4 regions of the Xenorhabdus poinarii G6 genome follow, and region 3 is predicted to be linked to each of the others. Evidence: predicted binding sites of a transcription regulator. Region 3 holds the regulator's gene; each other region holds the start of a gene.
What was found. Region 3 encodes PurR, which represses purine synthesis genes. Its sites were predicted from a motif close to CANGCAAACGTTTGCNTG; they were not measured.
Positions count from the first base shown of each region.

Region 1: a site for PurR is predicted at 2,308-2,325, ahead of purE (5-(carboxyamino)imidazole ribonucleotide mutase). Genes of this name have one in related genera too.
Region 2: a site for PurR is predicted at 4,784-4,801, ahead of XPG1_RS13965 (NCS2 family permease). Genes of this name have one in related genera too.
Region 4: a site for PurR is predicted at 4,213-4,230, ahead of glyA (serine hydroxymethyltransferase). Genes of this name have one in related genera too.

Region 1 is NZ_FO704551.1:566,926-573,241, forward strand. Features, by position in the region: gene XPG1_RS02480 (hypothetical protein) at 1-462, shown strand, start outside; gene purK (5-(carboxyamino)imidazole ribonucleotide synthase) at 606-1,676, opposite strand; gene purE (5-(carboxyamino)imidazole ribonucleotide mutase) at 1,673-2,227, opposite strand; gene lpxH (UDP-2,3-diacylglucosamine diphosphatase) at 2,355-3,077, opposite strand; gene ppiB (peptidylprolyl isomerase B) at 3,109-3,603, opposite strand; gene potA (spermidine/putrescine ABC transporter ATP-binding protein PotA) at 4,067-5,182, shown strand; gene potB (spermidine/putrescine ABC transporter permease PotB) at 5,166-6,026, shown strand; gene potC (spermidine/putrescine ABC transporter permease PotC) at 6,023-6,316, shown strand, end outside.
Region 2 is NZ_FO704551.1:3,013,439-3,019,754, reverse strand. Features, by position in the region: gene uvrA (excinuclease ABC subunit UvrA) at 1-372, opposite strand, end outside; gene XPG1_RS13980 (single-stranded DNA-binding protein) at 640-1,161, shown strand; partial or broken gene XPG1_RS19330 (IS1 family transposase) at 1,410-1,517, shown strand; gene XPG1_RS13975 (cyclic peptide export ABC transporter) at 1,782-3,416, shown strand; gene glk (glucokinase) at 3,562-4,530, opposite strand; gene XPG1_RS13965 (NCS2 family permease) at 4,870-6,216, shown strand.
Region 3 is NZ_FO704551.1:1,533,569-1,539,884, forward strand. Features, by position in the region: gene XPG1_RS07110 (riboflavin synthase) at 1-380, shown strand, start outside; gene cfa (cyclopropane fatty acyl phospholipid synthase) at 517-1,668, opposite strand; gene punC (purine nucleoside transporter PunC) at 1,997-3,163, opposite strand; gene punR (DNA-binding transcriptional activator PunR) at 3,287-4,195, shown strand; gene purR (HTH-type transcriptional repressor PurR) at 4,199-5,224, opposite strand; gene sodB (superoxide dismutase [Fe]) at 5,796-6,316, opposite strand, start outside.
Region 4 is NZ_FO704551.1:1,025,001-1,031,316, reverse strand. Features, by position in the region: gene XPG1_RS04780 (FecCD family ABC transporter permease) at 1-381, shown strand, start outside; gene XPG1_RS04775 (FecCD family ABC transporter permease) at 378-1,433, shown strand; gene XPG1_RS04770 (3-phenylpropionate MFS transporter) at 1,526-2,764, opposite strand; gene glyA (serine hydroxymethyltransferase) at 2,852-4,105, opposite strand; gene hmpA (NO-inducible flavohemoprotein) at 4,466-5,656, shown strand; gene glnB (nitrogen regulatory protein P-II) at 5,814-6,152, opposite strand; gene XPG1_RS04750 (NAD+ synthase) at 6,168-6,316, opposite strand, start outside.

The DNA.
Region 1 (6,316 bases), 970 kb from region 3:
AAACAACTTAGAAATTTTAAGCTAACGTTATTACTTGCACCGGGTAAACCGATAAGTAAAGTTAGGATCATCAGGGAACTCAATTGTTCAGGGCCAACATTAACCCGAGCGCTACGAAATTTAAGAGATCTTTACTGTGCTGATATTCGGTTTAGCAAAATGGGGAATACCTATCAATTAGTTGATAAAGGAATGCTGACCAAGAAGGATGTAAAAAGGATCGAAGAACTACTCGCACAACACCTCAGCTTCAAATCTGAAGCATCGATCAGCCACGTTTTCCTCGATAAAGAGAAGAAAAAATCGATTTCTGTCTCTTTAAGAATGTCGGTACTCAGAAAAATTGATGGCTTGGCCAATCGGTTAGAGACAAGCAGAAGTGAAGTGGTTGAAATGGTGGTGGATCAGTGTATTGAAACGCTGTTACAAGAAAATATCAACGGGAATATTTCAAAGCGATGATGCCACAAAACAAGCCGTAGTGATTGATGCCGTTGATTGCCGCACATTAGAAGAGCCGGCGTTAAAGGGCAAGGCGATGCATAACGGCGGGCTTTGCGGCACCGCCGGTGTTTATGGAATACGTTGAGCGCGAAAATAACCGCTTAACTTAATTTATCTTGTGCCCATTTAACACTGCTCTGATATTCTGGTGGTAATAGTGAAGCCAGCGTTTGTAATGTTGTTTGCAGTGTTCTCTTATCGGCATCAGTGACATTTAAATGGCCTACCTTACGAGCCGGACGAACCTCTTTTTCATACCAATGCAAACGAACCAGCGGCAAACTAAGCCATGCGGGATTTATTTCTGTTCCGATCAGGTTAATCATGACTGATGGCGCGAATATTGCGGGTTGCGGCATAGGGAGATTCAGGATCGCCCGTAGGTGAAGTTCAAACTGGCTGATAGACGCCCCGTTTTGTGTCCAGTGACCACTGTTATGAACCCGTGGGGCTAATTCGTTGATCAACAAATGGTCGCCAACAATAAAACACTCCATCGCCATCACACCAATATAATTCAGATGATCCATGATAGAGGAGAGCATTTTTTCAGCGAGTTGCTGAACGTGTTGATCGGCCATATCCGGTAACGCAACACTGGTACGTAACATACCTTCCTGATGCAAATTGTGAGTCAGTGTATAGAATACCGATTCACCGTTGGCATTACGGGCACCGACCAGAGAAACTTCCCCTGAAAATGGAATGCCTTGCTCGACAATACATTCACCGTAAATGTCAGGCGGAAGGGTGGCTTCATCACCCGGCCGGATACGCCATTGACCCCGTCCGTCGTAGCCTCCTGTCCGGCGTTTGACAATGATGAAATCCCCTAACTCCGCAAATAGTTGTGGCCATTGTGCGGGAGAAGAAAGCAACTTCCACGGTGCGGTTGCCAGACCCAATGTGTCCATCAGCTGCTTTTGTGGCAGGCGATCAGCCAGCCGAGGAAAAATATCGCGATTAATAAACGCATTATGATGTGCCAGCTCACGCGTTAACGCGGTTTCCGGCCAACGTTCAATTTCTGCGGTGATCACACTCTGTTGATAAGGTACGGCTTCCGGCTCGGCATCTAATCCCACCGGATAAACAGCGATCCCCAATGGTTCACCCGCTTGACGCAGCATTCTGCCCAGTTGACCATTTCCCAATACACAAACAGGTCTCATGCCTCCTCCCGTGGATCTGGATTATCCAAAACCGATTGTGTTTGTACACTACGCCAATCCGACAGGCGTTGAAACAGAGGACGGTCATGTAAAGCCAACACTTGAGCGGCTAACAAGGCGGCATTGGCTGCCCCTGCCTTGCCAATCGCCAATGTTCCCACTGGAATGCCCTTCGGCATTTGCACAATCGAATAGAGGCTATCAATACCGCTGAGTGCAGCGCTTTGTACCGGAACACCAAACACGGGAATCAGGGTTTTAGCGGCTAACATGCCCGGTAAATGTGCTGCGCCCCCGGCTCCCGCGATAATCACATCAAAACCGTTTTCTTTGGCATGTTCGGCGAAATGAAAAAGTTTATCGGGTGTGCGGTGGGCTGAAACAATCTCAACATGGAAAGGAATCGCAAGAGCGGTCAAAATATCGGCGGCATGTTGCATCGTCGCCCAGTCGCTTTTCGAACCCATGACAATGGCAATTTTGGGGGGATGTGGGTGCGCTATTTCTGTTGCAGAAGTCACAGTGATTGTGGGATCAGAGCTGGACGTCATAAATCAGATGCTCCTGTATTGGGTGTCTACCAGAACCAAGATGAAATTTCAGGCGACGGATCATATCACGCTAATAGCCCAAGGAAAACGTTTGCGTCACTTGCTGAGTCGATTTTACCAACTTTTATCAGAAGGTGAAGGTGAGTAATTCAATGGCTGTTTTTGTGACTTTGAACATTGAACCTTGCTGATGCCATGCCCCTAAGACACCACGGTGTACCGTTTTATCGCCAAGTTGAATATCGTGTATTGCCGGGCGATGGGTATGCCCATGAATGATCCAATCAGCCTGATGCGCTTTGAAATGCTCGATAACCGTCCCTTGGTTGACATCCATAATAGATTCGGATTTCTGGCGGTTAGCATATTGGCTACCTGCCCGCATTTTCGCGGCAATTTTTAACCGAATAAATAATGGGAATAACAGGAATAATCGCTGTATCCACGGCGTATGTACCCGCTTACGATACTGTTGATAGCCAACATCATCGGTACATAGTGTATCGCCATGCAAAATCAGAATACGCTTACCGTATAATTCCAGCATCTTTTCCTGTGGTAATAAAATTAAGCCACTTTCTTTGGCAAAGCGCGAGCCAAGTAAAAAATCACGATTGCCATGAATGAAATAGCAGGCAACGCCCCTTTGTTGCAGTTCAGAAAGGGCGTGGGCAATTTTAGTGTGTAATGGATTAGGATCATCATCACCAATCCAGTAATCAAAAAAATCACCCAGGATATAAAGACGCTCAGCATGAACCGCTTCTTCACGTAAGAAACGTAGAAAACCGGCGGTAATGGCCGGTTCTTGTTCACTGAGATGCAAATCCGCAATAAACAGTGTACTCATTTAGCGATCAACGATTATTGGGTGGTGGTGATTATTCGCTAACAGTGACACGTTCAATGATCACATCTTCACGTGGGACATCTTGGTGCATACCGCTGCGGCCAGTGGAAACGCCTTTGATTTTATCAACCACATCCATACCTTCAACGACTTCAGCAAATACACAATAACCCCATCCATCTGGACGTTCTGAACGGAAGTTCAGAAAATCGTTATCCACAACGTTAATGAAGAATTGCGCTGTTGCAGAGTGTGGATCATTGGTGCGCGCCATGGCGAGAGTGCCACGGTTGTTTTGCAGGCCATTATTTGCTTCGTTCTTGATCGCGTCCTTAGTCATTTTCTGCTTCATGCCTGGCTCAAAGCCACCGCCTTGGATCATAAATCCATTGATAACACGGTGAAAAATGGTGTTGTCATAAAAACCTTCAGAACAATAATTCAGAAAATTTTCAACCGTGACCGGCGCCTTATCCGCGAAAGTTTTGATTACGATATCGCCAAAATTGGTGTGAAAAGTCACCATAATAAACATCCTATTAATAGTTGTGGTTGACCCTGCATTGAGGGAGATTCGGAACAAGCGCTGTTATATCATATCTCAGATTTTGAGTCAGTATTGAGGAGCGCTGTATCACCGGGCAGTGCCACTATTTTGCGACTATTCACTCGATGCTCAAGATCATCTCTCTATGCTCAAGATCATCAGGTGATTTTCGTGTTATTAAGTGCAATTGACCCAACACAATTGACCCAACACAATAAAATTCACATTACACCGATTGGAGACATGATCATAAAAAAAGACAGATTGTCATTGTTTCGGCTTTCAATTTCGGCTTACTGCGTTTATCATGCGCGCTTCGTAATTTCAACCGGCGCCACTGGCTTTGAGCTTTAGCGGAGAAATGATGCCTCCCGCTAGCTGACACAGTCTTTTCCCGTGGCGGTTCTATCTGCATTATTCCAAGGGATAGATGATAGCATAAATGACTGAGAATACCTCTCTGACACCACTCGTTGAATTGAAAGCCTTGAGTAAAGGTTTCGACGGTAAACAAGTTATCTCACAGCTCGATCTGACAATCAATGATGGCGAGTTTCTGACCATTCTAGGGCCATCCGGTTGTGGCAAAACCACAGTACTCCGTTTGATTGCCGGGCTAGAAGATGCTGATTGTGGCAAAATTTTACTGGAAGGGCAGGATATTACTGATATTCCCGCTGAACACCGTCATGTGAATACGGTCTTCCAGAGTTATGCCTTGTTCCCCCACATGACTGTATTTGAAAATGTCGCTTTTGGACTTCGAATGCAAAAAACACCGGAAAAAGAGATTGCTCCGCGTGTTGAGGAAGCGTTACGCATGGTGCAGCTTGAAGCATTTGCCCGGCGTAAACCGGCACAGCTTTCCGGCGGTCAACAACAGCGTGTGGCGATTGCCCGCGCGGTGGTGAATAAACCGAAGGTGCTGTTACTGGATGAATCACTGTCCGCACTCGATTACAAATTGCGCAAGCAGATGCAAAATGGGCTAAAAGCGCTCCAGCGTAAGCTCGGTATTACCTTTATCTTCGTCACTCATGATCAGGAAGAAGCGCTGGTCATGTCAGACCGTATCGTGGTGATGCGTGACGGACGCATTGAACAGGATGGCTCTCCGCGTGAGATTTACGAGGAGCCGAAAAATCTGTTTGTTGCCCGCTTTATCGGTGAAATCAATATCTTTGACGCCAGAGTGCTGTGCCGTATTGATGAGCAACGGATACGTGCGAATGTCGAAGGCCACGAATGTGATATTTTCACCTCGTTGCCAGTGACGGTTGGGCAAACACTCAATGTGTTGCTGCGCCCGGAAGACCTGCGCGTAGAAGAAATCAATCATGGTGAGCAGGTATCGGGATTGATTGGTTATGTTCGTGAGCGTAACTACAAAGGGATGACACTGGATTCAGTCGTCGAAATGGAAAATGGCAAGATGGTGATGGTAAGCGAATTCTTCAACGAGGATGATCCTGATGTTGACCATTCCCTGAACCAGAAAATTGCCGTGACATGGGTCGAAAGCTGGGAGGTGGTGCTGATCGATGAAGAAGACGCGTAAACTATTCCAGAATATCGTCATTACGGGCATTGTGTCTTGGTTGATGCTATTTGTCTTTCTGCCGAATCTGATGATCATCGGAACCAGTTTCCTGACGCGGGATGATGCCAATTTGGTGCAGATGATTTTCTCGCTGGATAACTATACCCGGTTGTTTGATCCACTGTACGCCGAGGTGTTGTTGCATTCGCTGAATATGGCGATTGTGGCGACGCTGTGCTGTCTGGTCATTGGCTATCCGTTTGCTTTCTTCCTGGCGCGTATGCCGGAGAAACGGCGTCCACTGATGCTATTTCTATTGATCGTCCCTTTCTGGACGAACTCTTTAATCCGTATTTACGGTTTAAAGATGTTTCTCAGTACCCGTGGCTATTTGAATGATTTTCTGCTGTGGGCAGGGATCCTTGATAAACCGTTGCGCATCATGTACACCCCCGAAGCCGTTGTGTTGGGTTTGGTTTATATTCTGCTGCCATTTATGGTGATGCCACTCTATTCCAGCATTGAAAAACTGGATAAATCTTGTCTGGAAGCAGCACGCGATTTAGGCGCCGGCAAATTGCAGACGTTTATCCGTATCATTGTGCCTTTGACCATGCCGGGTATTATCGCCGGTTGTTTGTTGGTATTGCTGCCCGCGATGGGGCTGTTCTACGTGGCTGACTTGATGGGGGGCGCGAAAAACCTGTTGATCGGTAACGTGATTAAGAGCCAGTTCCTTAACATTCGTGACTGGCCGTTTGGGGCGGCGACCAGTATCTGTCTGACGCTGGTCATGGGGTTGATGTTATTGGTTTACTATCGAGCGGCTAAGCTGCTGAACAAGAAGGTAGAGCTGGCATGATCGGACGCCTGTTACGCGGTGGTTTCATGACCATCGTTTATGCTTACCTGTATATCCCGATTATTATTCTGCTGGTAAGCTCGTTTAACCAATCACGCTTTGGTATTCGCTGGCAGGGCTTTACCACCGAGTGGTACGGCCTGTTGTTTTCCAATGACAGCCTGCTTCAAGCGGCTGGTCACTCTCTGACGATGGCCGTCGCGTCTGCCACGTTCGCCACTTTAATTGGTTCTTTGACAGCGGTGGCACTGTATCGTTATTCGTTTCGTGGCAAAAAGTTTGTCGGCGGT
Region 2 (6,316 bases), 1.5 Mb from region 3:
ATCGTGATCGGGACAACGGGGTTCACCTATGCGCGCAAAGAGCAGACGGAGATAATCGTGAATTTCAGTGATTGTTCCAACTGTAGAGCGCGGGTTATGGGAAGTGGACTTTTGCTCAATGGAAATTGCGGGGGATAATCCCTCAATATGATCGACATCCGGTTTTTCCATCAGTGACAAAAATTGGCGGGCATAGGCAGAGAGAGATTCAACATAACGACGTTGGCCTTCTGCATACAGGGTATCGAAAGCCAGAGAGGACTTACCTGAACCCGATAGCCCAGTAATAACTATCAGTTTGTCACGGGGAATAACTAAATTGATATTCTTAAGATTATGGGTGCGGGCGCCCCGAACTTCGATGTTATCCATATCACTTCCCAGGTTATTGATAATGCAAGACTTTATTAATAGTGCAAAACTCAAAAACGCGTTATTATTGCACAAATATGGCTGAGTAGATATACAGTGCTTAACGGAGAATCATACTGTATCCATTGCAACACAGAGTACGATGCGCTTCGCAAAGTATAATATAATGAGCTTATGTTTAAACTTAGTCCTCGCATGGTAAACTACTTTGCTTATAATCAGAGAAGTTCATTTTTAGCAAAATTCATTTCATCAGGAGTATTCCCAATGGCCAGCAGAGGCGTAAATAAAGTTATTTTAGTGGGTAATTTGGGGCAGGACCCGGAAGTTCGCTATATGCCGAATGGCGGTGCAGTTGCCAATATTACTCTGGCAACGTCTGAGAGCTGGCGCGATAAACAAACCGGTGAGATGAGAGAAAAAACCGAGTGGCATCGCGTAGTGATGTTTGGCAAACTGGCAGAAATTGCCGGTGAATATCTGAAAAAAGGCTCTCAGGTTTATATTGAAGGCGCTTTGCAGACTCGCAAATGGCAGGATCAGAACGGTCAAGACCGCTATACCACCGAAGTTGTGGTCAACCCTATCGGTGGCACAATGCAGATGTTGGGCAGCCGTGGTGGCGCAGCACAGGATACACCAGCACAAGGTAGTTGGGGACAACCACAGCAGCCACAGGCATCTCAACAATTCAGTGGTGGCGGTATGGCCTCATCTCGTCCGGCACAATCTCCGGCGCCACAGAGCAATGAGCCACCAATGGATTTTGATGATGATATTCCGTTTTAAAAAATACCATAGAGACTTTTGTAAATTTTAAGTTTGTAAGCCCCGTTAATTCGGGGCTTTTCATTATCTATTTCGTACCACTCTACTCTATCACGTGATGAGGAGCGAAAATTATCCAAAATTAAGGAGGCTGGTGCGCAATTGGGTTGAATGGAGATATCCCGGAATATCTCAAGAAGTTATTGATTTTTTTAGATGTCTTACGCTTAAGAGGGGCATGTATTAGATAGTTAGTTGTTGTGATATGACGAAAAGAGAGAACTCATTTAACTCATCGTACACGAATCAAAAAGCTGAACCGAAAAACGATAGGTGACTCTAAATCTGAAAAACGTTTCGATCCACTACAATCATGAAAAGTGTGATTCTTAGCCTTATGGAAAAGAAGTCATCATTTGTAAATATAGCTTCGATGGTTTTTCAGATATCTAAGAAAGAATTATTATATATTTTCACTATTAAACAATTTCTGACTAAATGTTATTAAGTCGAAAATATTAATCTGTTGTTCAATTAGATACTGTGTTACATTTTTTGAGTCACAATAAGAGGCAAGTATTGTAAATTGCTCAATAAGTATATAGTCTGTATTAACTACAATTTTATTTAATGGTTTTTATATGACTTTGGTAATGTATCTGTATCGCCAATCTTGGGTTTTATTTTTATTATCGACAATAAGTGCTCTAATGAGTGGTTTTTCTGGTGCTTATGTTATCAGTGTGATTAGTAAAGGGATTACAGAAATAGTTAGTTTTAGATCTCTCATCTGGGATTTTTTTAGTGCGTGTATTATATTTTTTTTCAGCAAAACCTTATCGCAAATTACATTATCACATTTAACTCAATCAGCAATTTATTCATTGCGTTTAAGTTTAAGTATTAAAATATTACAAGCTCCATTCAAAAAAATTAATAAATTAGGGAGGCATGGATTATTGGCGGTTTTAACTAAAGATGTAGATGTCTTTGTACAATCTTTTATGTTAGCACCGACAGCATTTGGAAATATCACGTTGATTATCGCTTGTTTGGGTTACCTGGCTTTTATTTCTTGGCAACTATTTATCATTCTGACTATTCTTTCTTTATTTACTATGTATATTTTCTATATTCTAGAAAAACGGCCTATACGCCTAATGAACGAATTGCGGGATCAAATAGATAAATTATACTTCAATTTCCAGAGCTTAATAGACGGAAGTAAGGAACTGAAATTGAATAAACAAAAAGGAAATATTTTCATCGATAAAGTGATATCTCCAGACGCTAGAAAGTTCAAAGATATTTGTATTAAAGCCACTAATAGCTATGCATGGGTATTAAATGCAAGCTCCGTGGCTTTCTATATAATTATTGGTATCATTGTGTTTGTTGTCCCTATTTGGCTTCCTCAAGAACCAGCTAACTTAGTGGTAGTAGCACTGATCGTTTTATTCTTGACAGGCCCAATCAGCGAAGTTATCGGGGCAATTCCAGAAATCAGAGAAGCGGAAATTTCATTGAATAAAATGAATCAACTTGATAGCCAGTTGAATGAATTACAATACAAACAGCTTGAGATTAATACAACCAACCCATTCTTAAGTGAAAAACCTTTGGTGCTTGAGCTAAAAGAGATTACACATCACTACACTAAAGATAAAGAAGAACATCAGTTCATACTTGGCCCTTTGAACCTAAAAATATATCAAGGAGATATTGTATTTATTGTTGGTGGTAATGGTTGTGGTAAAACTACTCTTGCTATGCTACTAGTTGGTTTATTTGAGCAAGAGTCTGGTTCTATCTTTCTCAATGGTGTGAAGATGAATGAGTCTAACAATGAACACTATCGTCAGTATTTTTCTGCAATTTTTTCCAACTATTATTTATTTGATCAATTATTAGATACAAACACAAATGTTACAGAGAAAGCAACTTATTACGTTGAAGCATTAAATATGAGTCATAAAGTCAAAATTGTTGATGGTAAATTCTCCACGATTGAACTTTCAACAGGACAAAGAAAAAGGTTAGCTTTAATTTCCGCTTACTTAGAAGATCGGCCAGTATATTTATTTGATGAATGGGCTGCGGATCAAGATCCTGTGTTTAAAAAATTATTTTATACTGAGCTTTTGCCTGAACTAAAATCTCGAGGCAAAACGGTCATTGTTATTAGCCATGATGAATCTTATTTCCATATTGCTGATCGTGTAATTAAGTTGGAAGATGGTAATATTAAGGGGATAATTGAGCCAGCTAACACTTAGCTTTATCGTGTCATAAACTAAATATTTAGATAATTTTAGCTTAAATTTAAAACCCGGCAAACTTAATGTTTTTTAACAGAAATTAACTTAAAAAGGTGGGAATGAAAATTCCCATACCTTTGTCATGCAAATATATTGAGGTTATTTACCCAATTTCCTTGCCTAATAATTGACGAATATAAGAACCCGCGCCTAATAACCCGGGTTTATCATGGGTAATCAGGTACACCGGAATATCCCGTAAATAATGGGTAAATCGGCCTTTGTTTTCAAATCCCTGCCGGAATCCTGATGTCTGGAAGAATTCAAGGAAACGGGGAACAATCCCACCCGCAATATAAACGCCCCCAAAGGCACTGATATTCAGCGCTAAGTTTCCGCCAAAACGACCTAATGCGCGACAGAAGAGTTCCAATGCTTGTTTGCAGATAGGGCAATTGCCATTCAATGCGCGATCAGAAATATCGCTAGGGGTCAGATCTTCGACAGACTGATTATTCAGCTTCTGGAGAGAACGATAGATGTTCACTAATCCTGGCCCGGAAAGAACGCGTTCGGCGGAGACATGTCCATATTCTTTCCGTAGAACGTTTAACAGATGATCTTCTTCCTCACTGTCTGGCGCAAAATCGACATGACCCCCTTCACCGGGTAGGCTTATCCATTGATTTCCCGTATGAATGAGATGGGCAACTCCCAACCCCGTACCTGCACCATAAACGGCGATAGGGCGCTTAGCTTGAGGTTGTTTTCCTCCAATCTGAATCACATCATTTGTCTGCAAAACCGGAATAGCAAGGGAAACGGCGGTAAAATCGTTAATCACTTCAAAACGTTCCCAGCCAAGAGATGTTTTCATCTGGTTAACAGAAAAACACCAACTGTGGTTGGTCATACGGATAATGTCATCGGTCACCGGACAGGCAATGGCAATACAGCCATCATTGACGTCACAGTCTTGCTGTTGCAGATATTGGCGGATAACAATTTCAAGTGATGCATAATGTGCGCAGGGGTAAAATTCAACTGCGCTCAGTTGTCCAGTATCTATATCACATAATGCCAGCCGTGCATTTGTACCACCGATATCGCCTACCAGGGCATAAGTTGTCATGATTTATCTCCTAAAATCTTACAGAAAGGGTCAATATCCTAATGAACCAGTCAGATGTCGAACTGAGGGGATTTTACACAAGGTCAAACACAAAGGCCGCATAAAATTGGCGATTATCGCTTGATCCTTATCCCCGATTCACTGGATAATCATCCGCTTCAAATTTTCTCACTTTATTTTTGTCCAGTAAGCCAAACGATTGCGCAAACGAATAGCTGAACTCGCGAGTCCCGCATTGATATTGTGAACTTATGACGTAATCGTTTTCGTTTAGATGGGTTTGAGGAAAAAAGTGAGCGATTTTTTATGCGGCATATTCAACAAAAGCAGGGGAAAAACATGTCTGGCAAGCAGGCACTCACTCAATGCAAACTCGATAAGTATTTTAAGATTACTGAACGTGGATCGACGGTGCGTCAGGAAATTCTTGCTGGATTAACGACATTCTTGGCGATGGTCTATTCCGTTATTGTGGTTCCGGGAATGCTTGGGCAAGCCGGATTTCCCCATACCGCTGTGTTTATTTCTGTCTGTTTAGTGACGGGTATAGGTTCGTTATTGATGGGGTTGTGGGTGAATTTGCCAATGGCGATTGGCTGTGCCATCTCGTTGACTGCATTTACGGCTTTTAGTTTGGTATTAGGACAGCAGGTCAGCATTCCTGTGGCACTGGGTGCGGTATTCCTGATGGGGTGCTTGTTTACGGTGATTTCAGTGACAGGCATACGGGCATGGATTTTGCGTAATATGCCGATGGGCATCGCACATGGAACCGGCATTGGTATCGGGTTATTTCTATTGTTGATTGCGGCCAATGGCGTCGGTCTGGTGGTGAAAAATCCCCATGCGGGTTTACCGGTTGCCTTTGGCTCATTGACGGCATTTCCGGTGGTGATGACAATATTGGGGCTGGCGGGAATTATCGGTCTGGAACGGAAGAAAGTGCCGGGCAGTATTTTGTTGATGATTATCGTGATATCTATTCTCGGTTTGATTTTTGATCCGGCCGTTAAATATCAAGGATTTTTTAAAATGCCGACATTAGGGGAAGATAGCCTGTCCCTGATGTTCAGCATGGATATTATGGGGGCATTACAGCCGATTGTTTTACCCAGTGTTCTGGCATTGGTCATGACAGCAATATTTGATGCAACGGGAACGATTCGGGCTGTAGCGGGGCAGGCAAATTTATTGGATAAGAGAGACCAGATCGTGAATGGCGGTAAGGCTCTGACAGCAGACTCTGTTAGCAGTATTTTTGCGGGCATCATCGGTGCTTCCCCCGCGGCGGTGTACATTGAATCCGCCGCCGGAACTGCGGTCGGTGGTAAAACAGGTTTAACGGCTTCTGTTGTGGGTATTTTGTTTTTGTCGATTCTATTCCTGTCTCCGCTGTCGTATTTGGTGCCTGCCTATGCAACTGCGCCCGCCTTAATGTATGTCGGGTTATTGATGCTGAGTAATGTACGAAAGCTAAACTTTGATGATTTTGTCGATGCTATGTCGGGTTTGCTGTGCGCCGTCTTTATTGTACTCACTTGTAATATTGTGACAGGTATTATGTTAGGTTTCAGTGCACTGGTTGTTGGCCGTATTTTTTCGGGCGAATGGCGTAAACTGAATATTGGTACCGTTATTCTTGCTGCCGTGTTAGTTGTCTTTTATGCCGGAAATTGGGCTATCTGATTAAAAATAGTGGCTTAATGAAAATATGATGCGTAAGCGATAGCGTTTGCGCATTTTCCCTCTTTTTGAAATAGGTATTTTCCCTCTCTTTGAAAGAGAA
Region 3 (6,316 bases):
AATTTGGTGATGAAATTGGCGGACATTTGATGTCCGGTCATATCATGACTACCGCAGAAATTGCCAAAATATTTACTTCGGAGAATAACCATGAAATATGGTTCCGAATTCACGATAAGTCATTGATGAAATATATCTTGCACAAAGGATTTATTGGTATTGATGGGATCAGTCTGACCATTGGTGATGTTGTCAATAATCGTTTCAGTGTTCATTTGATTCCGGAAACATTGGCGCGCACAACCCTGGGCAAAAAACGATTGGGAGAAAAAGTTAATATTGAAATTGATCCACAAACTCAATCGGTTGTAGATACCGTTGAACGGGTTATGATCCAGAAAGAGCAGGAAAAATTAATGTTACAAGCTCAAAAGCAATAAGAAGAGTCAAAACGTGTTTCCAGATTACACTGTCACGTTGACAAAAACCTAATTTTTATAGAATGGGGAAAATACAGAAATAATATTTCTGTCATTTTCCCGCTAAACGGAAGCGTTATTTCGAAAAGAACGTCCCTCATCTAGGAACTCTTAATCCTTTCTCAATGCCTCGTGGACTGAACACTATCTGCCATAGCTGAATGTCTCTTGCGCGGAATGCGCCTGCGCAGGCATTAAGGTAATAGCTGAACATTCGCTTGAAGCGCGGGCTGTAGTTATCTTTTATTTCAGGCCAGGTGGCAATAAATCGCTCATACCATACCATGAGAGTTCGGTCATAATCTGCGCCAAAATTGTGCCAGTCTTCCATGATAAACTTTCCATTGGTTGCTTTGGCAATTTTAGGGATGGATGGTAAGCAGCCATTCGGGAAAATATATTTACTGATCCAGGCATCAGCGCCGAGTTTATCAATATTGGAACCGATGGTATGGAGCAGGAATAGCCCATCAGGAGTCAGATTTTTTTTCACAATATTGAAGTAATGGTCATAATTTTTCGGACCGACGTGCTCAAACATACCAACAGAGACGATACGATCAAACTGAAGGTTAAGGTCTCGGTAATCTTCAAGGATAATTTTGACATCGAGATCTTTGCAATGTTCCTGTGCATATTTTTGCTGCTCGGCTGAAATCGTTACCCCTGTAACCGAGACACCGTAATTTTTTGCTGCATAAGCGGCTAATCCTCCCCACCCACAACCGATATCCAATAAAGTCATACCAGGGGATAATTGGAGTTTTTCGCAAATCAGACGGAGCTTATGGGATTGTGCTTCTTCTAGTGTATTGGCCTCTTTCCAATAACCGCAAGAATACTGCATATGAGGATCAAGCATCCGGGTAAAAAGGTCATTGCCTAAATTATAATGTTCCTTACCGACAATCCAGGCCCGTTTGGGTGACTGTAAATTAAACATACGAGAAATAATTATTCTGAAAATATCTCTGGCATTTTGCGGTATACGATGTTCCAGATCTGCCCGTAATATTTTATAAAAGAAAATATCAAGGCGATCACATTCCCACCAGCCATCCATATAACTCTCACCCAAGCCCAGAGAACCCTCTTTCAATACACGCTTATAAAAATTGGGATTTTTAATGCTTATATCAAAAGGACGACTGCCGTTGATCTCGATATCAGCTTCCTGAAGTAATTCATAAGCGATTCGGTGCCAAGAATCGGTGATTGACTTTTTGTCTTCAATGAAAGATGAACTCATATACTCTCCAAACTCTCCAACATTTTTGTGATGGAATTCTTCAGTGTCATTTGTTGATGATTTTTATTATATTAAACCTATCCAAATTTATTTGGAAATAAAAATCATATATATCTTATTAATCCTGAAATTAGATAGAGATTCAGCGTTATGAATAACCTAAAATGCCAAGTTATTAGAATAATTGAGTCTTCATGAGTATACGAGTATATGAGTAAAATAATATTTAAACAATCAACTAAAGGTTACAGGAATAATGTAACCTTTAGATATTAATGCTTTTAGTAATTATTTATTTGGAAATTATTGAGCTTCTACCCAATGGTTTTTATCTGTTTTTTTGTAACCAATAACCCACCGCCATTGGAACAGAAGTCAATGCCATGACGGTTGCTGTTGATAAAAGAGGGTATTCCATAAATAGAGAAACAACGATACTTGCGACAAAACATAATCCCAATTGTAGCGCATTTTGTAATGCAGCTGCTTTACCACTACTCTTTGGGTACACAGACAGCGCATTTGCCACGGCAATGGGATAAGATGCGCCATTCATGGCAGCCATTACACAAAAAGGAATAAGAATAGCGATAAATGAAGGTGCGCTGGATAGAGAAATCAGGTAAATACTCGTCATGCTTACCGCATAGCCTATCAGCAAAAGTGGGAATACGGTTTCACTTTTCACTTTTTCCAATAAGAGACGGCAACCATATCCACCAATCATAAATGCCAGCGTCTGGGGGATATAACTTAGACCAATATCGGTGGCGTTATAACCCATACTATTCAGAATGGTTGGTGAACCCGTTAGCCAGGCAAAAAAACCGGCGCTGCAAGATGCATAGATCAAGACATTTCCGCTGAAAACCGGGGAAGCGAGTAACGTAAAGAAAGAAACTGTTTTGGTCTCAGTTCTGGATTCAATATTCGTATGCTTACTCGTCAGGAAAAATGTCGGTATCAGCAGTAACAGTGTCACGATCATTAAAACAAAGAAAATGATCCTCCAGCCGCTGTGGGTCAATAACCAGGCTCCCAATAAAGGGGCAAGGGCCGGAGAAAGAGCAACCAGAGGCATGATCATGGCAAAAACACGTTTGGTCTGTTCTGCATCATATCTATCGACGACCAGTGCCTGCCAGGTAACCGCCGCAGAACAAACCCCAACCGCTTGCATAAATCTCAAGATAAGCAACTGAATAGGATCAGTAATCCACAGCATAGCTAAACAACTAATGGAAAACAGAGAGAGTCCGATAATAAGAACAGGCTTTCGACCTAAGCGGTCAGACAATTGCCCCCATAAAAGCTGGGCAAAAGCAAACCCGGCCAGAAAAATGCTGAGACTTGCACTAATGGCATTTGTTGATGTCCCCAATTCTTCTTTCATTGCATCAAAAGCGGGCAGATACATATCGATGGCCAGGTAACCGAGCATACTCAGACCTGCGAGATAAAACATGAATGGAATAGCGTTTTTATGTGTATTCATTGTATTAACAACTTGATGTGGTCGTTGATAAAAAAATATTCAGCTTATTTTATATGGCATGATTTTTACTTGTGAAACGGTAATATTTGCATCATGTCGTGAAAAAATTTGAAAGGAAAATATATGTGGTCTGAATACTCTCTGGAAGTTATTAATGCTGTTGCCAGAACAGGAAGTTTCAGTGCGGCTGCATCAGAACTTCACCGCGTGCCTTCTGCTGTGAGTTATACGGTAAAGCAGCTTGAAGAATGGTTGGCAGTATCACTGTTTGAACGTCGTCACCGGGATGTTGAACTCACGGAAGCAGGGGCTATTTTTATCAAAGAAGCTCGTTCTGTTATCAAAAAAATGAATCACACCCGACATCAGTGCCAACAAGTTGCCAATGGCTGGCGGGGGCAATTCAGTATTGCGGTTGATCAGGTTGTCAAACCAGAGCGGACGCTTCGGCTAATTTTGGATTTCTACCGCCATTTCCCAGATATTGAATTATTCATCTATCCTGAAGTGTTTAATGGGGTATGGGATGCGTTGGTTGATGAACGCGTGGATGTTGCTATAGGGGCAACTCGAGCCTCTCCTGTCGGGGAACGCTATAGCTTCAGGGATATGGGATTCATGCCATGGCTGTGCGTTGTCAGCCCCGGCCATGAATTGGCGGCAATATCCGGAAAATTGAATGATGATCAAATGCGGCCTTATCCCAGTTTATGCCTTGAGGATACTTCGCGCAGCTTGCCTAAACGTAATACATGGGCTTTAGATAATCAACGGAGGTTGATTGTTCCGGATTGGGATGCAGGGCTGAGTTGCCTCATGGATGGACTGTGTGTAGGAATGGTTCCCAAGCATCGGGCGTTACCGCTGATCCGTAAGGGCAAGCTGACGACACTCGAACTTGAACAACCATTGCCTGATAGTCCATGCTGCTTGACATGGTTGCAAAAAAGCCATTCTCCGGCATTAAGCTGGTTACTCGATTACCTGGGGGATAGCAATACGCTGAATGCTGAATGGCTGCAAGAAAGTTAACTGTCAGCGGCGATAATCGATAAAAGGTCCATCCGCCACCGAGCGTCGTTCAACGAGGCGTGGATGGACTTCGATAGTTTGTGCATCCTCACGTTTATTGACGATTCTGTCCAATAACATCGAAAATGCCATTTGCCCTAAACGTTCTTTGGGTTGATGAATGGTTGTTAATGCTGGCGTGAAATAGCGGGCATTACGAATATTGTCGTAACCGATAATTGAAATGTCTTGCGGAACGCGCAATCCTAACTCATCGGCAGCACAAATTGCGCCCATTGCCATCACGTCGCCGCCACAGAAAACGGCGGTTGGGCGATGTTTCTGATTAAGGATCTTATACATGGCCTGATAACCGGATTCAGGTTCAAAATCACCTTGAACAATCCACTCATCTCGAATAGCAATGTTGGCCTCTTTCAATGCCTTGAGAAAACCGTGGTGGCGTCCCCCTCCGGTATTCCTGGCTAACGGTCCGGAAATGGAGGCAATTTCACGGTGGCCACGTTCAATAAGATAACGGCCAGCCAGGTAACCACCGTGAAAGGCGTTATCAATAATTGCATCGGTGAAATCCCCTTTGGACTCTCCCCAATCCATAACCACCATCGGAATATTACGATAGTCTTCTAGCATACCTAAAAGTTGTTCAGGGTATTCTGAACACATGACCAGCAAACCATCGACGCGCTTTTGTGCCAGCATTGCGAGATAGGCTTTTTGTTTATCAAGGTTGTTATGAGAATTACATAAAATCAGTGTATAGCCTTTGCTATAGCAGCTATTTTCAACCGATTCTATGATCTCAGCAAAATAAGGTGCCTCACTGGATGTGGCCAGTAACCCGATCGATTTGGTGTGGTTGACTTTTAAACTACGGGCAACAGCACTGGGCGAATAATTCAGTTCCTTAATAGCCGCCCAAACAGCAGCTTTGGTATCTTCGGCGACGAAACGGGTTTTATTGATAACATGGGATACGGTTGTGGTTGAAACACCAGCGTGTTTGGCCACATCTTTGATCGTTGCCATGATAAAAAGAACTCCTGACCTTATGGTCTAAATTTGTACACCCTTTATCTTTCAAATTTCCGTTTGGTTGACTGCATTAGCTAGCATTCCCCTGTAACTTGAAATTTATCAGGTATAGATATTTGTTAATCAATTGCCAACATATTTATATATAGGGTGATGGTTGGCAATAAGTTAGCGATGAACCGTGAATTTTGTCTGATCTAGCTCAAAAGTGGAAGTAATAATCGATGCTATAAAGAGTATGAATGAAATATTGCAGTCTGCTTTTTAGGTAAAACGGTGAATGACCACTTAAAATTTAGGGTGTTAGGGGGTCTTAATTTTATACAGAGGATATTCTATGAGTACAGATCTGAAGTTGGGATTGTTGGCGGCCGGTAGCGCATTAATCATGATTGTGTTTCTGGGAAGCCTCTGCCTGATTTGATCAAAGATCTAAAAGACGAATTTGTCACGCTCATTATTTTAATGATCTGTGACTTTAAGGGCGGTCTTTCAGTATGCGTTACTCAGTAAATGAAAGAAAACCGCCCTTGTTATTTCAAACTGGCGTGAACACTAAGCTTAATTAAGCTAAGTTTTCTTCAACAAATTTCCAGTTAACCAATGCCCAGAAGTGCTCCAGATATTGAGGCCGTGCATTCCGGTAATCGATGTAATATGCGTGCTCCCAGACATCAACGGTCAGCACAGGTTTATCATTACTCGTCAATGGGGTTGCGGCATTAGATGTGTTAACGATAGCCAAAGTGCCATCCGTTTTTTTGACTAACCAAGTCCAACCAGAACCAAAGTTTTTCAGAGCGGCATCAGTGAACTGCTGTTTAAACTCGGCAAAAGAACCAAAAGCATGATTGATAGCATCTGCCACTTTCCCACTTGGTTCGCCGCCACCATTTGGTGATAGACTATGCCAGTAGAAAGTGTGGTTCCAAATTTGCGCAGCATTATTGAAGATACCACCTTCGGATGTCTTGATGATCTCTTCCAGGGATTTCCCGGCAAATTCAGTCTCTTTAATCAGGTTATTCAGGTTGACAACATAAGCGTTGTGATGTTTGCCGTGGTGATATTCCAGAGTCTCTACAG
Region 4 (6,316 bases), 510 kb from region 3:
CGTCCACTGACGCTCATTCTGATCGGTTACGAAAAAGCGCATTCGATTGGCGTGAATGCAACGCTTGTTTCGCGCATTGCGTTAATTGCCGCCATCGTCGCATCCAGTTCTGCTGTTGCCATATGTGGTCCGATTGGTTTCGTCGGACTGATTGTGCCCCATATTGTCAAACCTTTGGTTGGTCAGAACTTTATGCTATCGCTGCCAGCCTGTGCTCTGACGGGGGCAAGTGTCTGCCTGATCGCCAATCTTTGTGCACAAACACTCTTCCAGCCTTATGTCATACATACCGGCGTTCTGATGGATTTTCTGGGCGGATTATTTTTTATCTGGATCATCAGAAAACGCTACCTTTCCACAACATCGGCGAGATTGTTATGAAGTTTGATCAGGCAATAGACGGAAAAAGAGTATTACGCTTCGCTAATGGATTACAGATGCGCACCCTCGATATAAAAGTCGGGTTATGTCTATTTACCATTACGATCATACTCATCGTTATTTCTTTAAACGTTGGCGTTACGGACGTTGGCGTATATGAATTCTTGCATATGCTTTTCGGTCATTCTCTTGAACACCATCAGTCTTATGCACTCTGGGTTGTACGAATACCTCATATTTTATTGGGACTGATGGTTGGTTGGTGCGCAGCCCTTGCCGGTGCTATTCTGCAGCCGATTGCTCGTAATCCGTTGGCCGATCCCGGTCTTTTTGGCATAAGTCAGGGTTCTATGACGATGATCATTATCTTGCTGGCGTTCGTTCCCGCCGCCCCTAAGATGCTGATCGTCCTTGCGGCACTGGCTGGTGGACTGACTGTTGCGTTGTTTTTGACTTTACTCGTCGGCAATAATCGCGCTAGTGGCTTGGCAATTTTACTGATGGGGATTGCTACCTCGTCCGTTCTCGGTTCAGTCAGCTCTTTTCTTCTCCTCTATCTTCCGACAGAGTTATCCCTGAATCTTGCCGGATGGATGGAAGGGTCGTTGTTTCAGGCCAGCTGGTCAGTTATCGCATCATTCATCCCATTATTCTTATTGAGTATTATCGGTATTCTGCTCATTGGCCCCGCGTTAAACCGCTATGAGCTTGGAAATGAACTGGCTTTGTCCCTTGGGGAGCCTGTCAAATATTCCCGTCCGATGCTGATGGTATTTGCTGTCTTGTTAAGCACAGCGTCTGTCGCCGCAGTAGGACCATTGAGCTTTATAGGGATATTGGCGCCGCATTTGGCAAGCTTTGTTTCATCGGCCACAGGCCGCGCCCGACTGTTTCTTTCCGCTCTGGTGGGCAGCAATCTCGTCGTTGCAGCGGATATCGTGACGAAAGCAGCACCGGCAGGCGTCTTTCTCCCTATCGGGTTGAGCTTCACCCTCATTGGCGTACCCCTGTTCATCCTGACGATGCGGCTTCGCGCACTGCGTAAACGCTAAATATCCGCCGTATCTGTTGTGCTTTAATAAATCCGGAAACCTCACTTTCACGTTAATATTTTATTAACGTGAAAGTGATTTACCTTAGATTTTTAGCTTGACGCATGGGCTTCAACTTTTGGTCGCAAAAACAGAGCAGGCAGCACAATCAGCGCCATCATCCAAAATATGCCTCTGCCTATATGCTCATACAGGCAACCTGCTATCATACTCATAACAGCAATACCGCCTCCCATCGATAACGCAGAGTAAACAGACTGCAACCGGATGATCTCGTTTTCTTTTCTGGCCCCAATAAAACGCATCGCAGCCAAATGGCAGACAGTAAACGTGCCACAATGCAGGATTTGAATCATGATCAAAACCGAAAGTTCAGTTGATGTTCCCATTAATCCCCAACGGATAACACCACAAACACCGGATAACAACAGCAAATTACGGGCAGACCAACGACGGAACAACGGTTTGCTGAAAGTAAAGATAACCACTTCCGCCACAACCCCTAACGACCAAAGATAACCAATCGTTGATGAAGAGTAACCGGCCTGCGCCCAATAAATAGAACTAAAACTGTAGTAACCTGCATGAGCTGCCTGTAATAACGTCACACAGATTAAAAACTTCCATACTGCTTTTTCAGCTAGCAGTTTTTTAAAAGAAATCGTATTCGTATTTGCCACCTTCATTTTCCCTACCGGCATAATTGAAGGTTTCAGCATCATTCCCAATAGCATCACCGTGACGCTGCATATCAAGAACGCGAGAATGATCTGGTGTGTCCCGAATAATTTGCTGCTAATCCAACGATTTAAACTATCAAACGAGACATGCCAGCCCAGATTTAAACTACTGATTGAGAGATTCAGACCATCGGCAGACATTAATATGCCAGTTAAAGAAGAACTAATAATAAATGCAACCGATCCCCAAACTCTGACTTTGCCATAATCCAGTGTAAATTGTTTTTGCCATGTGCCTGCCAAAGCATCTGATAAAGGAATCAGGGGTGAAAAAAATACGTTGAAACTGACCATGACAAAGGCAAGCCAGACCCAATGGCTGCCCAATGCAAAAGCCACCGCAAAAAACATGGCTAACAAGGCAAGGATACGCAGTGCTTTTATCAGATTGGCAGGATCTTCGACCGCAGAAGAGATAACCAGGCTACCGACAAAACGGGCAATCATACCAATACCTAACATGATCCCAATCATCGAGGTGTCAATACCTTCACCTTTTAGCCAGACAGACCAAAAAGGCAAAAATATGCCAAAAGAAAAATAGTAGGTGAAATAACTTAACCCTAGCCAAGATGTTGACGGAATAACCATCCAAACCCTTCCCTTCTTAAATACAAAAAACCCGCTCAAAACTGACGTTATGAGTCGGGTTTATAGCTAACTACGACTTATTTTTAATTATGCGTAAACCGGATATTTTGCGCAGATATCCAAGACTTTTTGCTTAACGCCTTCAATAATGGCTTCATCATTGATGTTATCCAGTACATCACATATCCAGCCCGCCAGTTCACGGGTTTCCGCTTCCTTGAAGCCGCGACGGGTAATGGCAGGTGTCCCGATACGGATACCCGAAGTAACGAATGGGCTGCGCGGATCGTTAGGCACGCTGTTTTTATTCACCGTGATATTGGCACGCCCTAATGCTGCATCAGCCTCTTTGCCCGTCATGTTTTTATCCACCAGATCCAGCAGGAATAGATGGTTTTCGGTTGCGCCAGAAACCACTTTGTAACCACGTTGCAGGAAGACGTCTACCATCTCTTTCGCATTCTTGGCGACTTGATGTTGATAAGCTTTGAATTCAGGTTCCATAGCTTCTTTCAATGCCACGGCCTTACCCGCAATAACATGCATCAATGGGCCACCCTGAGAGCCTGGGAAAACGGAGGAATTCAGTTTCTTATAGAGTTCTTCGTCACCGCCTTTCGCCAAAATCAAGCCACCACGTGGGCCAGCCAGCGTTTTGTGCGTGGTGGTTGTGACAACGTGTGCATGCGGAACGGGGTTTGGATAAACACCGGCAGCCACCAGACCTGCTACATGAGCCATATCAACGAACAGGTAAGCGCCGATTTCATCGGCAATTTCACGCATCTTCGCCCAATCGACAACACCAGAATAAGCTGAGAAGCCACCGATGATCATTTTAGGTTGATGTTTTTGTGCCTGGGAACGAATATCGTCGTAATCGATTTTGCCAGCGTCATCAATGCCATAAGGAACGATGTTATACAGTTTACCGGAAAAGTTAACAGGAGAGCCGTGAGTCAGGTGACCGCCATGCGCCAGATTCATCCCTAAAACGGTATCGCCGGGTTGCAACAATGTCATGTACACCGCCGCATTTGCCTGAGAACCAGAATGTGGCTGGACGTTAGCATAATCAGCACCAAACAGCGCTTTTGCGCGGTCAATCGCAAGTTGTTCAACAACATCGACATGTTCACAACCGCCGTAGTAACGTTTGCCCGGATAGCCTTCCGCATACTTGTTGGTCAGCTGAGATCCTTGAGCTTGCATCACTCTTGGGCTGGTGTAGTTCTCAGAAGCAATCAATTCAATGTGTTCTTCTTGGCGACAAACCTCCTGTTCCATCGCTTGCCACAGTTCGGGATCGTAATTCGCAATATTCATTTCACGCTTTAACATTTGGTTCTCCTGACTCAGCTACATCTTTGAAAAAATACCCCTGAGGGCCAGAATGGCACACAGTGTAAACTCTTTTTATCAAATGAGATAGTCTTGACAAAACAAATTACGCAATCGTTTGCATTGCAAGGAAATCGCCGGTTAGACGCTGTCCAGATAACGATTGAGCTGATGATGTCCTATTTATCAATGATATTTGTGATCTTTGTCTAAATTCATCTGGATATTAATTCCATTTTTTCCATTTAAATCAATATTATTTTCTTTTCTCGTCGCGAGCTATTCCCAAACCCTATAAGTTGTATTTAAAATGCAACTTATAGACCTCAGCGCCATTTGCGAAAAGTTCAGGAGATCCCCATGCTAGATAGCCACGTTATCACAACAATAAAATCCACTATCCCATTAATTGTTTCTACCGGGCCTAAACTGACTGCCCATTTTTACGAACGTATGTTCAAACATCATCCTGAATTAAAAGATATTTTTAATATGAGCCATCAGATCAAGGGGGATCAACGTGAAGCGCTTTTCAATGCGCTTTGTGCTTATGCAGCCAACATCGATAATCTATCAGCGCTATTACCTGCCGTCGAAAAAATTGCGCATAAGCACGCCAGCCTCAACATTAAACCGGCGCACTACCACCTTGTTGGGACACATCTTCTGGCGACCCTTGATGAGATGTTTCATCCTGGTGAAGACGTGCTGAACGCCTGGGGAAAAGCCTACAACGTCTTGGCGAATGTATTTATCCAGCGGGAAGAGGAAATTTATCAAAGTGGCGCATCATCGGAAGGGGGCTGGCGTGATTTGCGTCCATTCCGGGTCAGCCGAAAACAGCCACAAAGCGAACTTATCACGAGTTTTGAGTTTGTTCCTGTCGATGGTGGCAAAGTCATGGATTATAAGCCGGGACAATATTTGGGGATCTATATAGAAAACCCGGCATTCGCAAACCGTGAAATCCGCCAATATTCACTGACCGCTGCGCCCAATGGCAGCAGTTATCAAATTGCCATTAAACGTGAACCTCAGGGCAAGGTGTCAAACCATATGCATGATCATGTACAGGAAGGGGATATCGTCCTGCTAGCCGCACCTCGTGGTGATTTTTTCCTTGAGGTACAGGCTGAAACGCCCGTGACACTCATTTCTGCCGGCGTGGGTTTGACGCCGATGATGAGTATGCTGCAATCCCTGTATAACCAGCATCATACCGCCCCGATCAATTGGTTCCATGCCACAGAGCATGGCGGTTATCATGCCTTCGCAGGGAAAGTGAATGTCATTGCTGAATCCATGCCTAATCTGTATTCACAAGTTTGGTATCGTGAACCCCGGGAAACAGATCAAAAAGGCACACATTATCACCATGCAGGGTTGATGGATCTTTCGCTCGTGAAAGAAGCCATCATGGTAGAAGGGATGGCCTTTTATTTCTGTGGGCCTGTCGCATTCATGCAACATATCGCCAGCCAATTGCTGCTCATGGGGATTGATGAACACCATCTTCATTATGAATGCTTTGGCCCACATAAAGTCATTTAACACGGCTTCATGAGCATACAATACGTCGCGGTATAACTCGCGCCATGAAAAAAGTGATAACGGTTGCAACTCAGATATCCGCTCGTGCTATCTCTCATCAAGATGATGATGGGCGGGTCATGTGACCGTTACCACTGGCTGACTTTACGTCGTTTTGTTAAATGGCTTCTTCGTCCTGTTCGCCGGTACGAATACGTACAACACGAGCAACATCGAAAACAAAGATTTTGCCATCACCGATTTTTCCGGTTTGGGCAATCTGCATGATTGTCTCAACGCAGGTATCAACAATATCATCCGGTACAACAATCTCTATTTTCACTTTTGGCAGAAAATCTACCATATATTCTGCGCCGCGATACAATTCAGTATGCCCTTTCTGACGTCCAAACCCTTTTACTTCTGTCACGGTCATACCAGTGATACCGACTTCAGCCAGCGCTTCACGTACATCATCCAGCTTGAAAGGTTTGATAATGGCATCAATCTTTTTCATGAAGTTTTCCTGTTATTACCAATTTTTACGCCCGAAACCAGAAGTAATCGGGTAACGCCTGTCTTTTCCAAAATCACGTTGTGTAATGCGGGGACCAATCGGTGCCTGACAACGTTTATATTCATTCGTGTCAACCAACCGAATTACCTTGCGAACGATTGCTT